2 linked regions of the Exiguobacterium sibiricum 7-3 genome follow. The protein of the gene in region 1 interacts with the protein of each later gene in a pairwise test. Links are inferred from orthologs where the notes say so. Each region holds a gene or a part of one and is shown on either strand. Other genes may lie near its edges. The genes, in order: P402_RS0112135 and ndk.

The links.
Region 2: the proteins of P402_RS0112135 (region 1) and ndk interact in binary tests that used the Escherichia coli proteins (3 or more experiments, as listed by UniProt). The link is inferred for Exiguobacterium sibiricum 7-3 from one-to-one orthologs.

The regions. Positions count from the first base shown.
Region 1 is NZ_KK211190.1:2,132,158-2,139,890, forward strand. Bases 1-2,778 are described here. They hold P402_RS0112135 (5-formyltetrahydrofolate cyclo-ligase), read right to left. Parts: upstream 1,775-2,778; coding sequence 1,226-1,774; downstream 1-1,225. Other genes in these bases: P402_RS0112125 (L-lactate dehydrogenase), read right to left, coding at 1-287; P402_RS0112130 (DUF92 domain-containing protein), read right to left, coding at 456-1,235; rpmG (50S ribosomal protein L33), read right to left, coding at 1,836-1,985; P402_RS0112145 (1,4-alpha-glucan branching protein domain-containing protein), read right to left, coding at 2,090-2,778. In the rest of the region: more of P402_RS0112145, read right to left, coding at 2,779-4,273; P402_RS0112150 (DUF4912 domain-containing protein), read right to left, coding at 4,313-5,050; phosphate signaling complex protein PhoU, read right to left, coding at 5,159-5,821; phosphate ABC transporter ATP-binding protein PstB, read right to left, coding at 5,839-6,615; phosphate ABC transporter permease PstA, read right to left, coding at 6,716-7,624; phosphate ABC transporter permease subunit PstC, read right to left, coding at 7,626-7,733. UniProt on the Escherichia coli protein: Involved in the removal of 5-formyltetrahydrofolate.
Region 2 is NZ_KK211190.1:1,257,523-1,260,235, forward strand. Bases 9-2,713 are described here. They hold ndk (nucleoside-diphosphate kinase), read left to right. Parts: upstream 9-1,005; coding sequence 1,006-1,422; downstream 1,423-2,713. Other genes in these bases: P402_RS0107275 (polyprenyl synthetase family protein), read left to right, coding at 9-911; P402_RS0107285 (CheR family methyltransferase), read left to right, coding at 1,563-2,336; aroC (chorismate synthase), read left to right, coding at 2,359-2,713. In the rest of the region: more of P402_RS0107275, read left to right, coding at 1-8. UniProt on the Escherichia coli protein: Major role in the synthesis of nucleoside triphosphates other than ATP. The ATP gamma phosphate is transferred to the NDP beta phosphate via a ping-pong mechanism, using a phosphorylated active-site intermediate.

The sequences.
Region 1 (7,733 bases):
AGATCGAGTCGGGTTTCACCCGGTTTTTGTGGCGCGCCCGCCGTGATGACAATCACTTCCGCATCTTTACAGTCTGCGTAATCCCCTGCCCAGATACGCATCGGGGAAGAACTGAACGGTGTCCCGTGATTTAAATCCATCGCCTCTCCCTCTGCTTTGGCTTTATTGACGTCGATGATGACCAATTCTTCACACAATCCCGCTGTTGACATCTGATACGCAAAGCTTGAACCGACAGCCCCCGCACCAATTAACGCTACACGTGTCACTTTCGCATGTAATTCCATCCTTTATATCCACCCTTCTGATAGGTAATTTAAAAGTTTGTTAAATATCTCACAAATAGATTGTAACATCTTTCACAAAGTATGAGTGTTCATGAAACCGTTCACATCTTGTCTAATTTGTGTCAATAATATCCTAACATAAGGAAAAGTGACATCTTCCATTTCCACTTACCACATTCGATGCACAATAAAACCAATCATTCCGGCTAACATACTCGATAAAAAGTTCACTCCGTCATTCCCGAGCCATTTCCACCCTTTTACATAAAGGGTCGGTTGATTATGATGGCTACGTTTTTCCGTTTCTTTAAGACAAACGACACATCGAAATTTCCGCTGGATCGTCCCGCCGAACAATGTATCGAACAAACTCCCGAGGATGCCGCCTGTCGTCACTAACAGCCAAGTGTTCGTCGACAAATCGAACAATAAATCCCCCGCTGTCGCAATGAACAGCGCCCCGACGATCGTCGCTGATGTCCCGAGTATTGAAATTGCGCCGCTCGTTCCAGCCGGTACACGACGTCCCGTCAAGAGAAAGGGATCCTTTTTAGACAAGGGACCAATTTCAGAAGCCCATGTGTCGGCATTTGACGCAGCGAGCAAAATCAAAAATAAAATGAGGAAAGACGTTTGTTCTGTCCAAACGAATCCCACGGAAGCCACCGCTGCGACACCGCCGTTCGCAAGAACCTGCCAACCGTCACGCGGTCCGTCTTTTTCGACGATTTGATTCACCGACTGTTTTCTACGTTTCCCAAGTTTCGACAACAAACTGGAACTGCCAAAAAAGAGCAACAACATCAGAAGTCCGGAGTAACCGAAGCCGGAAAGAACAAGTGCCCCGACGACAACCGTCCAGATACTCCCGCTGATTGTCAGCAAACGCATCCGGTATCCGATGTAGCCGAGCAAAAAACAAAATAGAATACCGTAGATTACTGACATACAACGACCCCAGACTCGGTTACGATTCGCTGGACCGGTTGATCGAATGGTTCCACTTCGAAAGCAGGGACCAGCTGACGGTTAAAAGCAATCGCTACGGTATGCCCATGGTAATCAGCTAATACCCGATCATAAAAACCGCCTCCCCATCCTACACGGTAACCTTGACGTGTGAAAGCTCTTCCCGGAACAAGACAAAGATCAACTGAACTCAAAGATTGCTCTTTCGCCTGATCATCCGGTTCCCGAATACCCATCTTTGTTTCTATCAATGGACTGGTCGGTAAATATTCAAAAAATCGCATATCCTGTTGAATGACTTTCGGAATGACAACCTGTTTCCCAAGTTGCCAAGCTTTTAAAATAATCGGCTCTGTCGCACATTCGTTCCGAAATGAAAGTGTGATGGCAATGGATTGAGCATTTTTCCACTCCGGTAATGCAAACAGATGATCATAAATCTGTTGTTCTTTTTGTTCACGATGTTCTAACTGATTTAACTGATCGGTAATAAATTGCCGGATTTCCTGTTTTCCCATCTTGCGAAGCCCCCTTATTCAACAAAAAAGCCATCACACAAGGTGACGGCTTCCATCTCAATTATTTTACTTCACGGTGAAGTGTGTGCTTACGGAGACGTGGGTTGTATTTCTTCAACTCAAGACGCTCTGGGTTGTTACGCTTGTTCTTCTTAGTGATATAAGTACGGTCACCAGTTTCAGTGCAAGCCAAAGTAATTTTAACGCGCATGGGATTCCCTCCTATCTAGCTCTCGATGTATCAAGTGTTTTTGCTTTACATAAGGTTAAGCATACTCAAGTATCGTACCAAGAAAGGAAGTGAATTGCAACTGTTCATCCGTTCTTTTTCGGATTCGTTACATGCTGGTATGGATTTTCAAGGTCCACCTGGAATGCACGCAGTTCTTTTGCAACATGATAATCATGTTCAATCCCGTTTCTTGCTTCTTCTCGCTCGAGATAAATGACGTCCGAATGACGTAATGCTTCTCCTTCGAGTCGCTTAATCGCTACGACAAGTCCACCTGTTCCCGATGGAGAACGTTCACTTTCTAAGTCATACACATTGCTCACAAGTGGTAATCCGTTCATTTCAGCAAAGGATTGGGCCGCTGAAGCCGTCTCCATATTAAAATTATGAACAAGTCGGAACTCGACGATTTTGTTCAATGCCTGTGCTTGACGCAAGACTGCCAGATTTAAGCCGGCCAATTGATTATACGTCTGAACGAGCGGTAAACCATTGACCCCGACCTGATAGACATGAACGCCGTCTTGCTGCTGATAACCAGCCGTTCCTGATGTGATGACGTAAACATTTTCACCAGATGCAGCTAATCGTTTCGCATATTCCGCAACTGGACGGTTTGGATCATCGTATTGAGTCGTCACAAGTAAAATGGCTTCACTGTTCCACGATGCCTCACGTTGAACCGCTACATAGTAATCATGCGGAGTCAGGAAGACATCCGGTTCAATATCTGTATCAGCGAGGAACGGATATTCTGCATACCGCTCTTCTAGCCAATCAAGCGTCAGTTCTTGTGCATCGAGACGACGTTCCGTTTCTTCAAATCGTTTAATATGTTCACGGAACCGGTTCGCTGCATACTGTGCCGTCGTCTGTCCATCAAGAATAAACGGCCAGTCACTCGAGACGGCCAGCAGATATTCGCGAATCAACTGACGTTTGGCTTTCACCGTCAATTCATCCTGATGACGATTACGGGCAACGACGCCTGCCAATCGTTTTTCAAGCTGATGCAGGTGACGGATCATCCAATCGTTCCGTTCATTGATCCAGACATCGGCATAACCTTTGCGTCCCCATGTTCCCATCGAAACGTGAACGGTCTCGATGTCCTGGAAGTGACGTTCTAAAAACATCGCCGGAGAAATCGACTCGATTCCGTAATCTCCGAATCGTTCCATCGTTTTCCCGAGGAAGTCCGGACCTTCGAACCACCAATGTCCAAATAACTCAGCATCGAATGGTGCCGTGACGAGAAACGGCGGAAAATCTTGTCCGCTCTGCTCATCTAAATGGTTGGCCAGCGCTTCCGCAAAATCGGTTGCATGGACATCTGTCCGTTTCCAAGCCCAATCACGGACATAATATTCTTTTTGATCCGACTCGCCCGTCACCCGGTGAAGTTTTAAGCCTGTATCGTAACGAAGCCCTTCCGGATGCATGAATTCAGCAATTTGATCCCATTCGCGGTCATATGCAAGGTCGCGATAAAACTCACGGTAATCCGGATGACCCGGGTAACCGATGACTGAACTCCAAATCCGGCCCGAGATGATTTGATCACGCGGGAACAAGGCAACACCATGCGGCGAATAAACAGGTGCACCAATCCCGTGTTTTGGAGCAGGATCAGCATTCAGGATGGAATGTTCGTCAACGAACGTATACCGGATTCCTTCTTCGTACATGATTTTATCAAGTCCTGGCGTATAGGCACATTCCGGCATCCAAAGACCGGTCGGACGATAGCCGTAATGGCGTTCGAAACAGTTTAATCCTGTTTGGATTTCAGATCGTGCTGCTTGTTCCGACAACATGTGCGGACTGAACCCGTGGGTAGCGGTACACGTCATCAACTCAAGATACCCTTGTTCTTTATAATGACGGAAGGCACTGTTTAAGTTCCGTCCCCAGTGCTCAAATGTCACTTTTAAGTCGTGGTAACGTTCTTTATAAAAGAGCAAGGCATCACGTTCTTCGTTCACCAAATCGCGTTGTAACTCCTGTTCAATCAATCGTAACGTATCTTCCAGGTGCTCCACATAACGATCTTGGATGAGTGAGTCTGCTAACATCTCAATGACAGGTGGCGAGATACTGATTGTCCAACCAAGCGGACGCTCCAAACGGTCGATTTCCCACAATAGCGGAATATACGTTTCGGAGATGGCTTCGTACATCCATCTCTCTTCTAGACGATGGGCTTCCTGATGTCGGATATATGGTAAATGGGCATGTAAAACTAATGAAAAATAACCTTTGCGCATGTCTGTTCTTCCTCTCCTTCTGCTTTCTATCTGTTATCTTTAGCGAACCCGATCAAAATAGGAGTACGGACGTAATACCTCGACCCATTCGGGTTGCTCTAGTTCTCCGTATTGCCAATGAGCGACGACCTCTGCAAAACGTCCGTCGACGACAGGCTCGTCTCGTGGTGTCTCGATTGGTTTTGAACGGAGGACAGGAAGAAAATCTCCGTCGATTGTTTGAATACCCCATTCGATGATGTATGTAGTGTTCGGCATCAACGGACGGACAAACCATGTATTCGTCATTTCCGGCAATTCAAATTGATACGAACGATTCGCTTCACCTTTTTCATAATCGCGTAACGTCACATCAATGATCCGCATTTCTTTTCGGAATGAATCAAATGATGCGTGGTAGTGTGTCTCAAGCATCTTTCGAGACAATTCAGACAATTCCCAATAGACATAGACAGATGTCGGGGATTGGACGATCGCATGGATGATGTCGTCTTCATAATGAGTCGCCATTCCAAACGCATCTCGTTCCAATGAAGGAATTGCTGTCAACGCAGGTACGATTTCATTTTGTTTCGAAGCACTCACGGTTACGCCCGCCTTCTTCTTTTTAGGTTTAGTGACTGCAGTCGTTTCCGTTGAAACTGCTTTATTTTCCGTTAGTGACTTCCGGTATTTACTCCAGGCATATTTCACCTTACCTTCTGTCGATTCCACTTTTTCTGCAATTTGTTTAATGGTCAGCCCTTGTTCTTTTAATTTTATGATTTTCTCAAGCATTACCTATCACCTCTTTCTCTTTATTCACTTCTTTCTTATTCTACAAACTTGTTTCAAAATCCTTTACAAAAAAAAGTAGGCTGAGGATCTCCCTCTAGCCTACTGTACTTAGCTATTCAAATCATAGTGTTTTCCTTTTTCTAAATAAATCAAATGCTCACCGACATTCGTCAAATGGTCTCCCATCCGTTCGATATAACGGCAAATATTTGTGAATTGCATGATTTCATCAACGACAATCGGCTGTAAGGACATATGCCGCATATATTGGCGCAATGCTTTATACGTCGTGTCATCAATGATGTTATCGAGATCCGATAATGCCTTTGCTTTTTCAATATCGCCATCTCGATACGCGACAATCGCCGTTTCCGTCATATCGAGTAATGTTTCGAACGCTTCTTTTAACAACGAGATATCAATCACGTAAGGGAACGTTTCGACACGTAAAACGGCTTTCGAGATATTTCCCGCGTAATCGGCAATCCGCTCAAGGTCGGTTGCAATCTTGATTGCTGTGATCAAACGACGTAAGTCCGTAGCAACCGGCTGTTGTTTCGCAATCAGTAAAATCGCATCATCGTTGATTTCGAGTTCCAGTGCATCGAGTTCACTGTCGTTTTCGATGACTTTAAGCGCAATCTCACGGTCATACTTTTCGAGTGCTTCCGCTGTCGTCGCAATCTGTTGCATCGTCTTCCTTGCTAACAAAAATACTTTTTGATCGAGTACTGCCAGGTTTTCACCAAAAATCGTCCGATTTGCTGCCATTGAAAAGTTCCTCCTCGTTATCCGAATCGTCCTGAGATATAGTCTTCTGTCCGTTTGTCACTCGGATTTGAGAAAATTCGATCCGTTTGGTCAAATTCAACGACTTCACCGTTCAAGAAGAAAGCTGTTTTATCAGAGACACGTGCTGCTTGTTGCATGTTATGCGTTACGATGATGATTGAGTAATCTTTTTTTAATTCCTGTACCAATTCTTCAACTTTTAACGTCGAAATCGGGTCGAGGGCTGATGTCGGTTCGTCCATCAAGATGACGTCCGGCTCGATTGCCAGGCAACGGGCGATACAGAGACGTTGTTGTTGTCCACCTGATAGTCCATAAGCGTTTTCGTTCAGACGATCCTTGACCTCTTCCCAAATCGCTGCTCCACGTAAGCTTCGTTCAACGATTTCATCCAAGATTTTTTTGTTCTTAACCCCATGAACACGTGGTCCATAAGCGATATTGTCATAAATCGATTTTGGGAATGGGTTTGGTTGCTGAAAGACCATTCCAACCGATGTGCGTAATTCTTCGACTTCATAATCCTTATCGAAAATATTGCGACCATGGTATTCAATGACACCATTCGTCCGCACGATCGGAACGAGTTCGACCATTCGGTTCAATGTCTTGATGAATGTCGATTTCCCGCATCCTGACGGTCCGATGATGGCCGTCACTTCATTTTGTTTGATATCAAGATTTACATCTTTTAAGGCATGATCATCGCCGTACCATAGATTCAAATCATTTACACGGTATACACTTTGTCGCGCAGCTACTGGTTGATTCATTGTTTTTGCCCCTTCTTTGGCTGGTTTCGTCGTCAGCTTCGTATCCATCATCTGTGTTCCTCCTTAGTGATTCAGAACGTAATTCGTTATATCTAGTTGATTAGTATCGTTTTGAAAAACGGTTTCGAATCCAAATCGCAAGTGAGTTCATCGTTAAGAGGATGACCATCAGGACGATGATTCCGGCTGCCGCAAGACCTTGGAAGTCAGCTTGCGGACGGCTTGTCCAGTTGTAGATTTGAATCGGTAAGGCCGTAAACTCTGAGAAAATCCCTTCCGGCGCCCGTGCGATGAAGATGGCTGCTCCGACCATGATGAGCGGTGCTGTCTCTCCAATTGCCCGTGAAACGGCAAGGATGATTCCTGTGATGACCCCTGGAAGGGATGCGGGTAAGACAACTTTGAATGTCGTCTGCCATTTCGAAGCACCCAGTGCAAGCGATGCATGACGCATTGCTTGCGGCACCGCACGAATCGCTTCTTGCGATGACACGATGACAACCGGCAAACTCATCAGAGCAAGCGTTAAAGCTCCTGCAATCAATGTTGAGCCGAAGCCCATGTTACGGACAAAAAATGTGAGTCCGAGTAATCCGAAAACGATTGACGGAACACCCGCTAAGTTTGAGATATTGACTTCAATGAAAGACGTCATCCGACTTTTTTTAGCGTATTCCTCTAAATAAATCGCCGCTCCGACACCCAGGATGAAGATCATCGGAATAATCAAAAGCATCAGGAAGATTGATCCCATTAACGCTGGGTATACACCCGCATTTGCCGGTCGACGGGACGGTGAATTTTGCAGGAAATCGAGTGATAACCAGGCAGCTCCGTCACGAATGACACCAAAGAGAAGAATACCAAGCACAACTAAACCAAATAACAATCCAATCAGGAAAACGACTTTCGTGACATTATTGACGACAAGGCGTTGGCTGATTGATTTTTTCACAGCAACAGGATCAATAAACTTTTTTTGTACAGGTTGTTTTTCTGGTAAGGCCATCTTAATACTCCTCTCTGAAACGACGCGTGATCCAGTTCGCGAGTAAGTTCATCAAAAGAGTAAAGACGAACAACAACGTACCGACAGCGTAGATACTGTAATATTCAAT
Region 2 (2,713 bases), 870 kb from region 1 along the record:
ATCAATTTTTAGTCAGTCATATCGCATCAAACGACCCGACAATCGATGCGGCCGGACAACAATTGCTTCAAGCAGGCGGCAAACGGATCCGGCCTGCCTTCGTTCTGTTGGCATCAAAATTTGGTCGGGCAGACCGCGATGAACTCGTGCGTGTCGCAGCCAGTCTTGAACTGGTCCATATGGCCTCGCTTGTTCATGATGATGTGATTGATGATGCCGAATTGCGACGTGGAAAACCAACCGTCATGCAACACTTTGATGAAGAAGTTGCCCTTTATTCCGGTAATTTTTTATTTGGTGAAGCGGTTAAATTGATTGGTGAAGTCGGGAAACCGGAACTCGTTCAAGTGATGGTCCATACGATGCGCGAAATTTGTGAGGGTGAAATCGAGCAGATTTACGATCAGTACGACTGGGAACAATCCATCAAACGGTATATCAAGCGGATTGAACGCAAAACGGCGATCTTGATTGAAGCCAGCTGTCACCTTGGGGCGATCGTCGCGAACTGTTCACCGGAAGATACAAAGGCATTACGACAATTTGGGCGTGACATTGGTCTAGCTTTCCAAATTGCAGATGATTTGCTTGATTTTACAGCCAAGCGGACGGAACTCGGAAAACCTGTTGCAGAAGATTTACGGCATGGCCATAAAACTCTGCCAGTATTTTATGCTTCAGAAGATCAAGATTTCTTTCAAGAGTTGCAAAAGATCCGTTCGATGCCGAGTCATGAAGAGGTCGCTCCGTTACTAGACCGGTTGCAGCAATCAGATGCTTTGGAGCGAACGCAACAAACGGTCGATTTATATATTCGACGGGCCATTCTCCGCTTGAATCATCTGCCGAAATCGTCCGCAAAACGTTCTTTGGAAGAGGTCGCCCGATATGTTGGGAAACGTAAAGGTTGAAAAAATGTAAAAAATTTCTTGCCGCTTGTCCATTTACGCAGTAAACTTACTATGTAAGCGCTTTTTTATCTGTATTTCATAGGGGGAACTAGTAATGGAGCAAACATTTTTAATGGTAAAACCGGATGGCGTTGAACGAGGTTTGATTGGGGAAATCATCGCTCGTATCGAACGTAAGGGATTCGTAATTCGTGAAATGAAAATGATGCAAGCATCTGAAGAATTGGCACAAGCTCATTACGCGGAACACGCAGAAAAACCATTTTTCGGAGAGTTGGTCACTTTCTTGACATCTGGTCCAGTCGTCGCGCTTCGTGTTGAAGGCGAAGATGTCGTCACAGTTTCACGGATGATGATCGGTAAAACGAAACCGACAGAAGCACTTCCAGGAACGATTCGGGGTGATTTCGCGAACACGATGAGTGAGAATGTCATTCATGGTTCAGACAGTGTTGAAAGTGCCGAGCGTGAACTCGGTCTTTGGTTTCAAGGACAACCATTAAACGTATGATGGCGGCAAGACGATTGAGCAACTGCTCGATCGTCTTTTTTTGTTTTTTGGAAAGGAAATAGCTTTATGCTAAGATAGAAAATAAGACAGGGAGTGCCTTGAAAGCAATCCCGTAAGAGAGAGGATTTGTGAGGTGGACTATGCAGGATTATGAGCTTTTCATCCAACGTTTCTTAAAAAAATCAGGAATTGATTTAGGACAATATAAAGAAGCCCAGATGAAGCGGCGATTGACAGCGCTACGCGATAAAAAAGGATACAGTACATTTGCTTCTTATATGCAGGCGATGGAAAAAAGTGCGACATTGTATGAAGAATTTTTGGATCGCATGACCATTAACGTCAGTGAGTTTTTCCGGAATCCGATTCGGTGGCAACAACTCGAACAGGACATCTTGCCGGTTTTGCAAGCCCGTGCTCATGGACGGATCCGGACATGGAGTGCCGCCTGTTCGACAGGGGAGGAACCGTATTCGTTAGCGATGATCTTAAACGAAAAGATGGATCCTGCACAATTTACGATTCAAGCAACGGACTTGGATGACCTGGTCCTGGAAAAGGCCAAACAAGGCCGTTACGGGGCATCTGCTTTAAATGAAGTGGAGGAAGCGCGAAAAAAACGCTATTTCATCGAGCAAGAACAACAGTTTGAAGTCGTTCCTGAAATCAGACGTCTCGTCCGGTTCAGTAAACATAATTTGTTGGGTGACCGATATGATACAGGATTTGATTTGATCATTTGTCGGAACGTCTTGATTTATTTTACAGAGGAAGCCAAGGCGCATGTCTACCGGTCGTTCGTCGAAGCCTTAAAACCGGGCGGTATTTTGTTTGTGGGTGGGACAGAACAGATTTTTCAACCGGAACGGTTCGGTCTGAAGATGAAGCAAAGCTTTTTTTACGAAAAAATCTAAGGTAAGAGGGGGATGAGGCAACATGCGTTATATGACAGCAGGTGAATCACACGGTAAAGGATTATCGGTTATCATCGAAGGAATCCCTTCTGGTCTTATCATTGATTTTGACAAAGTACAACGTGAGATGACGCGCCGTCAAGGTGGCTATGGTCGTGGACGGAGAATGCAGATCGAACAGGACGCGGTAGATGTCCGTGGAGGAATTCGACATGGCTATACGACGGGGGCACCCATCAGCCTGTTCATTGAAAATAAAGATCATACACACTGGACACAAGTCATGCAGGCAGAACCTTTGCAAGAAGAGCTGGAACGGCCGCGCACGCTAACCCGTCCCCGACCGGGACATGCGGATTTAGTCGGCGGATTGAAGT